DNA from 4 places in the Microcoleus pseudofavosus SVA1_A4 genome. Region 3 is predicted to be linked to each of the others. Evidence: riboswitches for the same ligand, from Rfam matches in the RefSeq annotation. Region 3 holds a riboswitch; each other region holds the start of a gene.
What was found. A riboswitch is a leader RNA that binds a small molecule or an ion and turns the genes downstream of it on or off. The one in region 3 is predicted to bind cobalamin.
Positions count from the first base shown of each region.

Region 1 (3,122 bases), on a different contig from region 3:
AAAACACCCCGGCAAATTTTGCGCCTGTTTCCTTTGCTACCTGAAGCTGTGCCTCATTGCTGACTGTACTCTCACAGAATACAGCCGGAATTTGGTTTGCCTTCACCGTATTAATCACCCGTTCAACTTGTCTTGGTGTGGCTTGCTGTTCGGCATTGACCGACCAAATGTAAACTTCCTTTAAGCCGTAATCGCGGGCAATGTAGGAAAAGGCACCTTCACAACTTACTATGTAGCGTTTGTCCGGGGGAATGGCAGAGATAGCTTGTTTGAGTTTTGCATCGATCGCCCTAATTTGCTCGCTGTATTTTGCCGCATTCGCGTCATAGCTTGAAGCATTAGCCGGATCTAGATTTCCTAGGGATTTGCGAATGTTTTCAACGTAAATTAAAGCATTTTGCGGCGACATCCAAGCATGAGGATTCGGCTTACCTTGATAGGCATCTTCCGCAATATCGATCGGTTGAACTCCTTCACTTAGGGTAATGTGAGAAACTTTGGGGAGGCTGTTGTAAAATCGGGTTGCCCAGCGCTCCAAGCTCAAGCCGTTTTCCAAAATGCGATCGGCACGTTGCCCGCGTTCCAAGTCGCTGGGCGTAACTTCATAGCCGTGAATTTCCGCACCCGGTTTGGTAATAGATTCGACGATCGCCCGATCGCCCGCAACGTTCTGAGCCATGTCTGCCAGCACCGTGAACGTGGTGAGAATGACTTTTTTGTCTTGGGGGGTCGAATTCCCGGCGATCGGGCTAGAAGTTCCGTTTTGCTCGGTTTGAGGCCCCGTTGTCTGAGCGCTGCACCCGCCGATCCAAACTCCCAGCAACAGCGCCAATCCAACCATTTGATACCTTTTACGGCAGAGCACCTGATGATTCATTGCTGCTTTTCATAATTTTTTCATTTTTTTAAATTTTACCACAGGATTATGAAAGAGGGGTGGCAACGGGCGATCGGGCAGAATAGACATCTGGTGACAAGCCAGTCTTTGGACAGGCAGGATGCCTATCCCACTTTTGAATATGATAAACTTAAGCAGATCGCTCTTTCATACTTTTCGCTACCGCAGGCAATTCTTGTAGGGAATGGAAAAGAAATAAAATAGGTTTTAGAAAATGAAATAATATGAAGTCTTGATACTAAATCCGGTTCTATTAATTCCCGATCTTCTCCCAAAATGCTACTTGCTCGTACCGCCGCTCCAATTCCCCTTGTAACTGACGAAAATGGTGCTGTCCGCATCAGCAAAACTCGCGTCACCTTTGAGTAAACTAAAGAGACAATTGAGTGAAAAGCAAGTCAAGAGCCGGCTTTCTGCCTACCCCATAAGAATTGTTGCAGATGTCGGATCGGTTTTTTGTCAAATATCCCAAATAGTGGTAATATTCCCGTATATCGATCGGCTCTGATGAAAAACACACATCAGACGCAAGGGGGAAAGTTCGGTGAAAATCCGGCGCTGTCCCGCAACTGTAATGAGATAATTGCATCTCTGAGTCAGGATGCCCGCCGATTTGTTTACCTGTTGTTTTTCATCTGCGAGGTATGGATGATGGTGAGTTCAATATTTTTACAAATAATCTGCTGTTGTGCTCCGTTTCCCGATCGACAATAACGAAATTTTAGGCAGCGGGAAACTAAAAAAAATGCGAATCGAAGATAGTGTTTGGCAGGGTAGTTTTGGCTACTGGCAAAACTTGTTTATTCACCAAAATATTTTGCCGATCGGACATACTGCTTGGAATGGCTTTTTGCATCGAGGACGAGGCTTGGTTGCTTGCAAAATAAATACTCCCATTAACGGTTCTATCAATTGGAGTGTAGATACTATAAAGTACGATCTGCAATTTATTTCCCAATTGTACGCAACTGCTTATTTGCAACAACTAGAAGTAGAGGAAAATACTGTTTCAAATCTGCTCCAAATCATTGCTAGCTACGAACCCAAGGAAGCAATTATATTTTTGTCGATCGCCAACGGTCAGATTGATATCAATTTGTTGCAAAACTTGGCAATTTCTCCTGTTGAGTGCTATGAACAGGTATGCAAGCGCTGGGAAGAATTTCAACTCTGCCCGAAATCCTAAAACTTACTAAATTTTCCGAATGTCGAAGCCAAAATCAATCGAAATTTCCAAGGTAACTCGCTACCAAAATGCAGCGCTTAATTACTATTTGGGGTTGACAGATTCGCCCTACCTTCACTACGGCTATTGGGAAACCCTACCTGTGCCCGCTGATGAACTAACACTCGCGCGATTGCGCAGCGCTCAGCAAGCTTATACTGTAAAACTGTTGGATGCGATCCCCAAAGGCACTCATACGATACTGGATGTGGGCTGCGGGATTGGCGGAAATGCGGCTTATTTGCTCGATCGAGGTTTTGCAGTGGAAGGGCTCGCACCCGATCCGTTCCAACAACAGCGCTTTCTCAAGTGTACGGGCGATCGGGCAATCTTCCACCTCACGAGGTTTGAAGACTTCAAAGCAACGCATTTCTACGATCTTATTCTCTTTAGCGAAAGTAGCCAGTATATGTCGGCTGTTGATATTGCTTCTGGTGCCGCCAAAATCATCAATCCTGGCGGCTACGTGCTGCTTGCCGATATGCTGCGTTCTGATGCTCACTATACAGAGGGAATGTTCTCTAATTGTCATGTTGTTACTGAACTTCATGCAGCATTAAAGCAGGCTGGATTCACTTTAGTCAAAACTGAGGATATTTCCGCTCATATTGTACCGACAATCGATTTGTATGTCGATACTTTCCGCAGGTATGGACTGAATACGATGATCTATGTTGCAGATTTAATTGCGATCGCAGTTCCCCCCGTCCACACATTCCTGCGCTGGATATTTCGTCGCTGGTTCAAGAAGCTGGTGGTTGAAGGATTGGAGGCAAGTCAACTTTTTGAGCAACATCTTTGTTATGAAATTCAACTTTGGCAGTTGTCAAAAACCGATGAAAACTGACACAAATACAATGGAAATTGGTAATCGGTAATCGGTAATTGGAGGCAGAGCCTCCGGGTATTTATTCCCAGGCAGAGCCTGGGAACAAGGCTATAAAAAATAAAAAATAACGAATATGTCTGAATGGATTCTCGAATTCGATCGCACTTCCT
Region 1 is NZ_JAUBPE010000086.1:7,701-10,822, forward strand. It holds gene QUA02_RS27930 (metal ABC transporter substrate-binding protein) at 1-877, opposite strand, end outside; cobalamin riboswitch at 1,381-1,525, shown strand; gene QUA02_RS27935 (hypothetical protein) at 1,644-2,084, shown strand; gene QUA02_RS27940 (SAM-dependent methyltransferase) at 2,104-2,970, shown strand; gene QUA02_RS27945 (energy-coupling factor ABC transporter ATP-binding protein) at 3,086-3,122, shown strand, end outside.
Region 1: another riboswitch for cobalamin. It lies ahead of QUA02_RS27935 (hypothetical protein); the one in region 3 lies ahead of QUA02_RS30695 (DUF1636 family protein).

Region 2 (3,122 bases), on a different contig from region 3:
CTTTTTATACCGTACTCGCAGTTGTCGCACTTCTGATGTTTGAGGAAATGAGCCGATCGTTGTGGTGGGAAAAATGGGCAGAGAAATCTGTTTTGACAGCCGCAAACCGTAGGATAATTCCCGTAGAAAGTCATTTGTCGTAATGCTTTTCATTCGCGACTGCACGGCAGGATTGGCTGGACTAAATTGCTCGAATTTTGTCCAGGCATCGGTAATCTTGGCGCGCTCGCTCTCAGTTTCTTCTCCTGCTAAACTGCGTGCCAAAAACTTTACCGCTTGCAGTTTTTGTTCTGCAAAACTAAACACATTGCGGAGAGGTTCTGGCAACTTTGTTTCCCGTTTGGCATCGTAGGGAACAAACTGCAATGATGCCGACGGCTGAATGACGATATTAGGCGTAATTCTCTGAATGTCTTGCAGCACTGCAGCAATTGTTCTGGACGGATTTGCCAGATGTTGCGGGCATCCACAATGCCAACGCCCAGATGCTTATCTGGGGGAAATCCATATTGCTTGAGTAAATCTAAATTGCGTCCGCGAGTGAAGTCTAAACTAATCGCGGTAACAGGCAATGCCATCACCCAAGAATAAGCTTCACCCAAGTCATCAAAGTAAGTGACAAGATGCAGCGGTAAATCGACTTTAGCAAAGGCTTGATAAGCAGTTTGATAGTGTGTTTTGAAGTTGTTTGCATCTCCCAGAACTAAGGCAGGTTCATGTATCTGCACTTCGGCAACCCCAAGGGCTTTTAATTGCGTCAAGAGTTCGATGTAGCGCGGCAGCAATTGCGCTAGAGAATCGTCCATTGCGCCATCTAACCGACTCAACCGCAGTAGGGTACAGGGGCCAAGAACGATCGGCACTGCCCGCTCCCCTAACGTCGCTTTTGCCCGCTGCACCGTCTCCAGAAAATCGCTGAAATCTGCTGGTTGCAGTTGGGTTGGAATTTCAGGCACGAGGTAGTGATAGTTGCTATCAAACCATTTGGTCATCTCTAGGGCCGGAATTCCTTCTTTGCCCCGTGCCATTGCAAAGTATCGATCGAGTCCTGATAACCCCTGAAAGCGTTTGGGAATTAGACCTAAACGAATTGTCCAGTCAAGCACACAATCGTAGAGTGTGGTATCGCCTGCACCGATGCGATCGATGCCTGTCTGTAGCTGTGTTTTCCAGTTTTCTATTTCTACAGTTTGAACAGTAGACAGTAAAGTATCTGCCTCTAATTTGCCACTCCAAAAACCTTCCAAAGCTTTCTTAATTTCACGGTTTTTACCAATGCGGGGATATCCAAGAGTTGCCGTTAAAATTGACATAATTGCTCCTAAGTTGGGGTTGTCAATTGATTCATCAGTCCATAGAAACTCTGTCGGAAACCAAGAGGTATCCGATGCCGAATTTCCGACAGCAATGCCATTAGATTGCAGGGCGCATCAAAGGCAAAACCATCTGAATTTCCAACAAAGCTATAAAAAAGCTGTTAGAAATTACAGCAGGCAAATGCCCAGCAAGATTCCTTGCATCTGAAACTAGATAATGCTGTTCATGCTAGTTTTTCAAACTTGCTATCTCGCCCTAGAAACCAATTCCAGCACAGGTTTCTCACAGGTTAAGGGGGATAATCGCCGATCGCGCAGCGTCTCTGAAAGAGAATCGAATTGAAAACAAAATGCTGAATACATCCGTACCTCGCAGATGGGTTAAATGAAACGATACAATCGGCGGGCATCCTGACTAAGAAACGATTGTACGCTTCATCACAGTTGCGGGACAGCGCCGGGTTCGCACCGGACTTTCCCCGTTTCCTCTAGTGGGTGATCTCCACCAGAACCGATTACTTCTGACAATACCACATTTCCGAAAATTTGCAACCCCCTCAGACAAATAGGGCGATCGCCTTGTGAACAAGCCTTTCAATTAAAAATCATTTAATGTCAACTAAAAGACTCATCCAAAATGCTGACTAACACAACATCAGGATTTTTATTGGTTCGATTAGGACCCTTAACCAAATCAAACCAGGAGATAAAATATCCTATGATTAAAATCCTTTTTTTGCTCCATAATGCACTGTTTTAAATTGGACGCGATCGCTGTCAGGATTATATAGACTAACGGTAAATCACAATCTACCTCTTTAATGAACCGCGAAGAAGATACAGCCTATTAAAAAAGGCGATGTTATTAAAATAGAACCGGGAGTTAAACACCAGGCAATCGAAGGTGAGACTCCTTTGGAAATTCTTGTGATTGAATTCCCTCCTGCCATAGGTGACTGTTATATAGTAAAGGAATAGCTCAAAAAAAGAGAGATCGCCCTTCGATCGGTATTTCTTTAAATTTCTATTTTCGCGATCGCCTCACAAAAATAAAGAGCGATAGCGATCGCCTGAGCGATCGCTCGTTGTGTCCGAGAACTGTTTAAGGAGTTGCGCGCGCGAGCAACAGATGAAGATTAACGATCTCGCCACCGCATAAACAATGACCCGCAGGATTAGTGGGCCTGCGAGTCATTAATTTAATAGTAAAATTGCTACAGTGAAGAGAAGGTAATGTCATTGCTGACAATGCGTAACGCCTAAATCTGACAATTGCATTTAACCAAATCGTCCGCTAATGTACTCTTCGGTTTCTTTAGTTTGGGGAGAACGGAAAATTTGTTCAGTGGTGCCAAACTCCACTAATTTGCCCCGTCGTTTGCCTTTATCGTCCGTTTCTGTATTGAAAAATGCCGTCGCATCTGCGATTCTTGACGCTTGCTGCATATTGTGAGTCACCGTAATAATTGTGTATCGTTCCTTAAGTTCTAAGCACAATTCTTCGACCTGTCGGGTAGAAATGGGGTCGAGAGCAGAGCAAGGTTCATCCATCAACAAGACATCGGGCTTCATGGCGATCGCGCGGGCAATACAGAGCCGTTGTTGTTGTCCCCCGGATAACGCCGTTCCTTTCTCTTGCAGTTTATCCTTGACCTCATTCCAGATAGCTGCTTGTCTGAGGGAAGATTCCACTAATTCATCCAGATTTCCTTGATAACCGTTGGTTCTGGGGGCATAGGCAATATTTTCATAAATGCTCTTGGGAAAAGGATTCGGTCTTTGAAACACCATTCCCACCTGTCGCCG
Region 2 is NZ_JAUBPE010000003.1:192,898-196,019, forward strand. It holds partial or broken gene metE (5-methyltetrahydropteroyltriglutamate--homocysteine S-methyltransferase) at 1-1,313, opposite strand, end outside; cobalamin riboswitch at 1,701-1,847, opposite strand; gene pstB (phosphate ABC transporter ATP-binding protein PstB) at 2,595-3,122, opposite strand, start outside.
Region 2: another riboswitch for cobalamin. It lies ahead of metE (5-methyltetrahydropteroyltriglutamate--homocysteine S-methyltransferase); the one in region 3 lies ahead of QUA02_RS30695 (DUF1636 family protein).

Region 3 (3,122 bases):
TGTTCGTGTTCCTCCTCAGTGTCGTGGTGACTCGGGCGAGACTCCAAATCATCCTCAACCGCCGCATTAAATCCCAATACCACATCTGGGTTAATTTCGCCACCTTTGCAGGGAACAATTTTCACACTCGGACGCAACTCTTGCTGCAACCAGCTTTGGACTTTCTGGTGAGTTTCCGCATCCACGCGATCGACCTTCGTTAAAAGTACCATATCGGCACAGGCTAACTGGTCTTCAAACAATTCCTCGATCGGAGTTTCGTGATCTAAACTAGAATCAGCCTGCCGCTGTGCCATCAAAGCATCGATATCGCCCACAAAAGTACCGCTAGCAACCGCTTCGCAATCGACAACAGCAACCACACCATCTACCGTCGCACCGGTGCGAATTTCCGGCCAGCGAAAAGCTTGAATCAAAGGTTTAGGAAGTGCGAGGCCAGAAGTCTCAATTAAGATACAATCAATTTGTTCTCTACGCTTCAACAATTCCTGCATAGTCGGCAAGAATTCCTCTTGAACAGTGCAGCAAAGACAACCATTTGTTAGTTCTACAATATTGTTGCTGACATTTTCTTCTTCGTCGCAAACTTGGCAATCGCGCAGCAGTTCTCCGTCGATACCAATTTCCCCAAATTCGTTAACCAGAACAGCAATGCGGCGGCCTTGATTGTTTTGCAATAAGTGGCGAATTAAGGTAGTTTTGCCGCTGCCGAGAAAGCCGGTAATGACTGTAACAGGAATTTTGTGCATTGATAATTTTGTGCTTATTTGGTGGTGGGATATCTCGTTCCCAGGCCCAGCCTGGGAATGCCGATCTAGAGGCTCTGCCTCGCTGAAATAAAGGAGCGCTTTTAATACGAGGCATAGCCTCTGCGTATGCGTTACCAGGCCGATATCGTAGGTGACAACTTAATACTGAAACCTACAATAAAAGTCGCTTTTAGGCGAAGTCTAGATCCCCCTAAATCCCCCTTAAGAAGGGGGACTTTGAGAATATTTCTTGTCCCCCCCTTATTAAGGGGGGTTAGGGGGGATCTAGATTTCAATAAAAACAATAGAGACGATCGGTTTGACGTTAAGTTGTCACCACTGGGCAAAGCCTGGAAGGAAAAAGCTTAATTTCCCAGCGGTGGAATCTTTGCTAAAATGCCTTTTTTCAGAGCTTGAGGACGCTCAGACCAAGGCAACAAACCGTCCGATTTAGCATAGTATTGACCCGCGCATTCGAGTACAGCTTCCGCACTTTGCGGTTCATTTGCAGGCAAATCGCCAAACAGATAAGTGTACTTCCCAACAGCAGCAAAAGACACCGCACAAGAGTGACTGCAAGCACTCATGCACTCAACTTCCCGAATGTCAAACTCATCGCAAAATTCCCAATCTTTAGCGAGTTGCGACAAGTCTTCCATAAATTGTTGACCGCCGCTTTTGCCTTCGCGCTTGCCGTTTTTCCAAACACTAGCGCAAGCAGTGCAAACAAACAGACTGTGCTTGGTGGTGCGTACAGCCGTGTTAATTCCATCCATCATCCGTACCTCGCAGATGCGTTCAAAAGTGAGTTAGATATCGGCGGGCATTCTGACTTGAGAAACCACAAGGGTTTCATTACAGTTGCGGGACAGCGCCGGACTTGCACCGAACTTTCCCCGTTTCCTCTAACGGCTGCTCCCCGCTAGAACCGATCGCGAAATCACATCATACCGCACTTGCCGCCTTTTTTCAAAAAAGTTATGTTGGTAAGAGCGATCCATCCCAAAAAAAATAACTCTTTGTGGAACAGGCATCTTGCCTGTTGCTGACAGGATCAAAACCCATCAAAAAAAAATAACTCTTTGTGGAACAGGCATCTTGCCTGTTGCTGACAGGATAGAAACCCATCAAAAAAAAATAACTCTTTGTGTAACAGGCATCTTGCCTGTTAATGACGGGCTAGAAGCCCCTCCCACAAGAACATTACTACAAACTATATGAACGCCTTCCCCGATTTTTCCACTGACGGCTATCAGATTGAAAAAGAACTCGGACACAACAGTCTCGGCGGCCGAGTTACATACTTAGCGAAAAATACGAATACTCAAAAATTAGTTGTAATTAAGCAATTTCAATTTGCTCAATTAGGTGCTAGCTGGGCAGAATACGAAGCTTACGAACAAGAAATTAAAGTTTTGCAAAAGTTGGATTTCCCAGGCATTCCCCGCTATCTCGATTCTTTTCAAACTGACAGCGGTTTCTGCATGGTGCAGGAATACAAAAATGCCGAATCTGCTGTCGCCCGGACTTTTTCGCCGCCGGATATCAAGCAAATTGCGATCGCCACTTTAGAAATTATAGCTTACCTGCAATCCCAAAAACCGCCCGTAATCCACCGCGACATCAAACCAGAAAACTTGTTAATAGATGAGGAACTCAATGTTTATTTAGTAGACTTCGGTTTTGCTCGGCTAGGAGGTGGAAATATCGCGGCTAGCAGCGTCGTCAAAGGCACGATGGGATTCATGCCACCGGAACAAATGTTCAACCGAGAATTAACCAAAGGCTCGGATCTTTACGGCTTGGGGATAACGCTGATTTGTTTGTTAACTGGGACAAAATCTGCGGATGTCGGTAATTTAATTGATGCTAATTATGGCATTCATTTTCGGCATTTAGTACCGCCGTTGCAGCAAGGTTGGATGAATTGGCTGGAAAGGATGGTAGCGCCGAGATTGCAAGACAGATATCCATCGGCGGCTGATGCTTTAGCTTCACTAGAATCTTTGGATGTTAGGCGTTTACCTAAAGTGAGAATTGAGCGCGATCGCATTCAATTCACAGCTACTGAATATGGAGAAATCTTAACACAAACTATTGCAATTAGCAACCCAATTCCCCACACAATGCTTTGTGGCAGGTGGGAAGTCGCGCCGCATCCGAACGATCCGCCCCACACGCCCTACGACCACTCTTGGATCTCCTTTGAACCGCAGGCATTTGAAAGCAATGATATCGAGTGCAAAATCGCAGTCGATACGAGCAAATTGCTGGCAATTCAAACTTACAACCGCCAAATCATCTTGCGCGCAAATTCTGAACCCGAAACTCATACAATAGAATTGCAAGTCACAACAGCATCCCTGCCCGTAC
Region 3 is NZ_JAUBPE010000111.1:4,838-7,959, reverse strand. It holds gene cobW (cobalamin biosynthesis protein CobW) at 1-749, opposite strand, end outside; gene QUA02_RS30695 (DUF1636 family protein) at 1,115-1,528, opposite strand; cobalamin riboswitch at 1,551-1,697, opposite strand; gene QUA02_RS30690 (serine/threonine protein kinase) at 1,967-3,122, shown strand, end outside.

Region 4 (3,122 bases), on a different contig from region 3:
GATCGAAAAATCAAAAATAAAGGCAATGCTATTTTATCCGGTTTAGCTGCGTAGCAGCTTATTCACACATTCCTGGACGCAGAAACCGGGTTTTTTCCATAAAATCCTCCGTTGAGCGCGATCGGGCTCGGCTGAAAAACCCGGTTTCTGAGCGTCTAGAGTCTGTCAGTCTGGTGCTCTTGATTGCCATCAGGTCAGATGATCGGGATCTATCCCCAACTCCCGCAATCGCTGAGCTAGTCGATCGGAACGTTCAGCTAGTCGATCGGCGCGCTGGGATTCCTGTTGGGCGCGCTGCGATTCCTGTTGGGCGCGCTGGGATTCCTGTTGGGCGCGCTGCGATTCCTGTTGGGCGCGCTGCGCTGATTCTTTCACCTGTTCTTCAGGTGTCAGATAACGTTTTCCCTCGGCATCGTACCAATACAACCACTCCCTTGCTACCCCAGAATAATTTCCCCTTTCACAACCAATTCCTAAACCAATCTCTGGCATCCAAACTGGATTTCCTGACTGTAACTCGTACTTTCCATTGACTAACTTGTGTACTTCCAAATGAGGTTTACGACGGCGGCGGGAAGAATAAATGACGTAATAAAGTACGCCTAAAGCTTGATAAGTCTCTAATTTTGTGCTGTATTCCTTGCGATAAGTTGGGGAAACAACTTCTAGCACGAACAGCGGCATGACATTTTCATCCCACACCACGTAACTGGGGCGCAATTCTTCGTCGTAAAATCGTTCTACTCCTAAACTTAAGAAAGCATCTGGGACAATGGGCGGTTCGTCAGGGTGATGGTAAATACCCATATCTATCCCAAAAAACCAGTCCATGCGTTCTGCCCAAAGTATGAGCAATATTGCTTTTAGCAACCCTGGTATTAGTTCTTGCAGTTCGTTATCCACAGGCGTTTCATCCGAGTCTGGTAGTTCATCGGCGGAGGGCAAGTTCCTCGGCAAGTTGTACTGTAACATTGCGGCTTTCCTCAAAACTTACTAAGATTATAACCTTGATTTGTTTGGTTATATTTTTGTGTTTTGTTAAGATTTTAATGAACCGCGAAGACGCGAAGGACGCGAAGGAAGAAAAGGAATAGAAGGAAGAAGATAGGTAATCTTGACTTACTTACTTAATCTGAAATAATTTTTGTAAAATATCCGCTGAGACTTACGCGATCGACTATACTAAGGCTAACAATTCGGTTCTAATGGGGAGCAGCCATTAGAGGAAACGGGGAAAGTTCGGTGCAAGTCCGGCGCTGTCCCGCAACTGTAATGAAGGTGATGTCGCTTTCTGAGTCAGGATGCCCGCCGATGTGTTGGTTTATATTGTCTCATCTGCGAGGTTCAGCGTGAAGGCCGGAAATCGGAAATTGGTCAGCTTGGGATTGATGGCTGGCTTGAGTTGTTATATTGTCCTGGGCTCGGCAACGCCCGCCGCAGCTATGCACATTTCGGAAGGTTTTTTGCCGGTGCAATGGGCTGCGTTTTGGTGGATGGTGGCGTTGCCTTTTTTTGCCTTTGGGTTGCGATCGATTACTCGCATTACAAAAGAACACCCGGAACTTAAACTATTGCTTGCTTTGGCGGGTGCGTTTACTTTTGTGCTTTCTGCTTTAAAAATTCCCTCGGTAACGGGCAGTTGTTCTCACCCGACGGGTACGGGTTTGGGTGCGATTTTGTTCGGCCCTTCGGTGATGGCTGTACTCGGCGCTTTAGTTCTGCTGTTTCAAACGTTACTGTTAGCGCATGGTGGCTTGACAACGCTGGGAGCGAATATGTTTTCGATGGCGATTGTCGGCCCGTTTGCTGCGTATTTTATCTATCATTTGCTGTTGCGAACTGGTAGCCAGCGGGCGGCAATTTTTTGTGCGGCAGCTTTGGCAGATTTACTGACTTATGTGACGACTTCGATTCAATTAGCGTTAGCTTTTCCCGCAGCAAGCGGCGGCTTTATGGCTTCGTTTCTCAAGTTTGCTGGTATCTTTGCTATCACTCAAGTACCCCTGGCTATTAGTGAGGGATTGCTGACTGTATTAGTCTGGAATTGGCTGCATTCTTACGGGAAGCCGGAGTTAGAAACTTTGAAATTATTGAGACAGGAGTCATAAGCCGTGAATCAAAAACCTACAAAAAATCACCAATCTACTTCGCGGCAAAATTGGCTGTTGGCTGGCGCTGTGATTGTTCTGGCCGCGTTTCCTCTCGTTTTTGTGCGGGGTGAATATGGCGGTGCCGATGACCAAGCTAAGAAAGCAATTACGGAAATTCAACCGGGTTATAAACCTTGGTTCAATCACTTGTTTGAGCCGGCTAGCGGAGAAATTTCAAGTCTATTGTTTGCGTCTCAAGCGGCGATGGGGGCTGGCGTAGTTGGGTACGTCATTGGGTTGTATAAAGGCCGAGCGCAATCTCGGCAGCAGTCCGATCGTAAATCGTCGGAATGAACCATCAGATTGATAGTCTGGCTTATACAAATCGCTTGCGCGGGTTGCCGCCAGCTCACAAGTTATCATTTGCGATCGCCCTTTTAATTCTGTCTCTAGTTTCTGGGGCGATCGTCCAATTGTCGATCGCCCTTTGGTTAGCAGTCTGGATCGTCATCTATGCGGGCATTCCGGGGAAACTGTATTTGCGGTTGCTGTCGCTACCGTTGATGTTTTTGCTGACGAGTTTGCCTGCTTTGGCTATCGGTGCGGTTGCGGGCGATCGTATCCAGGAAATTCAGTGGGATATTTGGCAAGGTTGGGGGATTAGCACCGGCACTTTTTATCTGTATGTGAGCCGCACTGGGGTATATCAAGTGAGCTTGCTATTTGCCCGCGCCTTCGCATCGACAAGCTGTATGTATTTCATCCTCTTGACGGTTCCCTTTACAGAAGTCTTGCAAATTCTCAGACAATTACGCTGTCCAGAGTTAGTCACAGAACTGCTATTACTAATGTATCGGTTTATTTTTAGCTTATTGGCGATCGCCGATGAACTTTGGATTGCACAAAACTCGCGCTGCGGCTATCGCACTTGGAAGCTGGGAATGCACAGTTTAAGCATTTTAATCGGGCAATTGCTTCAGCGAACTTTGGAAAACTACCGTCAAGTATCGCTGAGTTTAGCGTCGCGCGGCT
Region 4 is NZ_JAUBPE010000086.1:15-3,136, forward strand. It holds gene QUA02_RS27890 (Uma2 family endonuclease) at 190-972, opposite strand; cobalamin riboswitch at 1,181-1,327, shown strand; gene QUA02_RS27895 (energy-coupling factor ABC transporter permease) at 1,389-2,108, shown strand; gene QUA02_RS27900 (energy-coupling factor ABC transporter substrate-binding protein) at 2,112-2,444, shown strand; gene cbiQ (cobalt ECF transporter T component CbiQ) at 2,441-3,122, shown strand, end outside.
Region 4: another riboswitch for cobalamin. It lies ahead of QUA02_RS27895 (energy-coupling factor ABC transporter permease); the one in region 3 lies ahead of QUA02_RS30695 (DUF1636 family protein).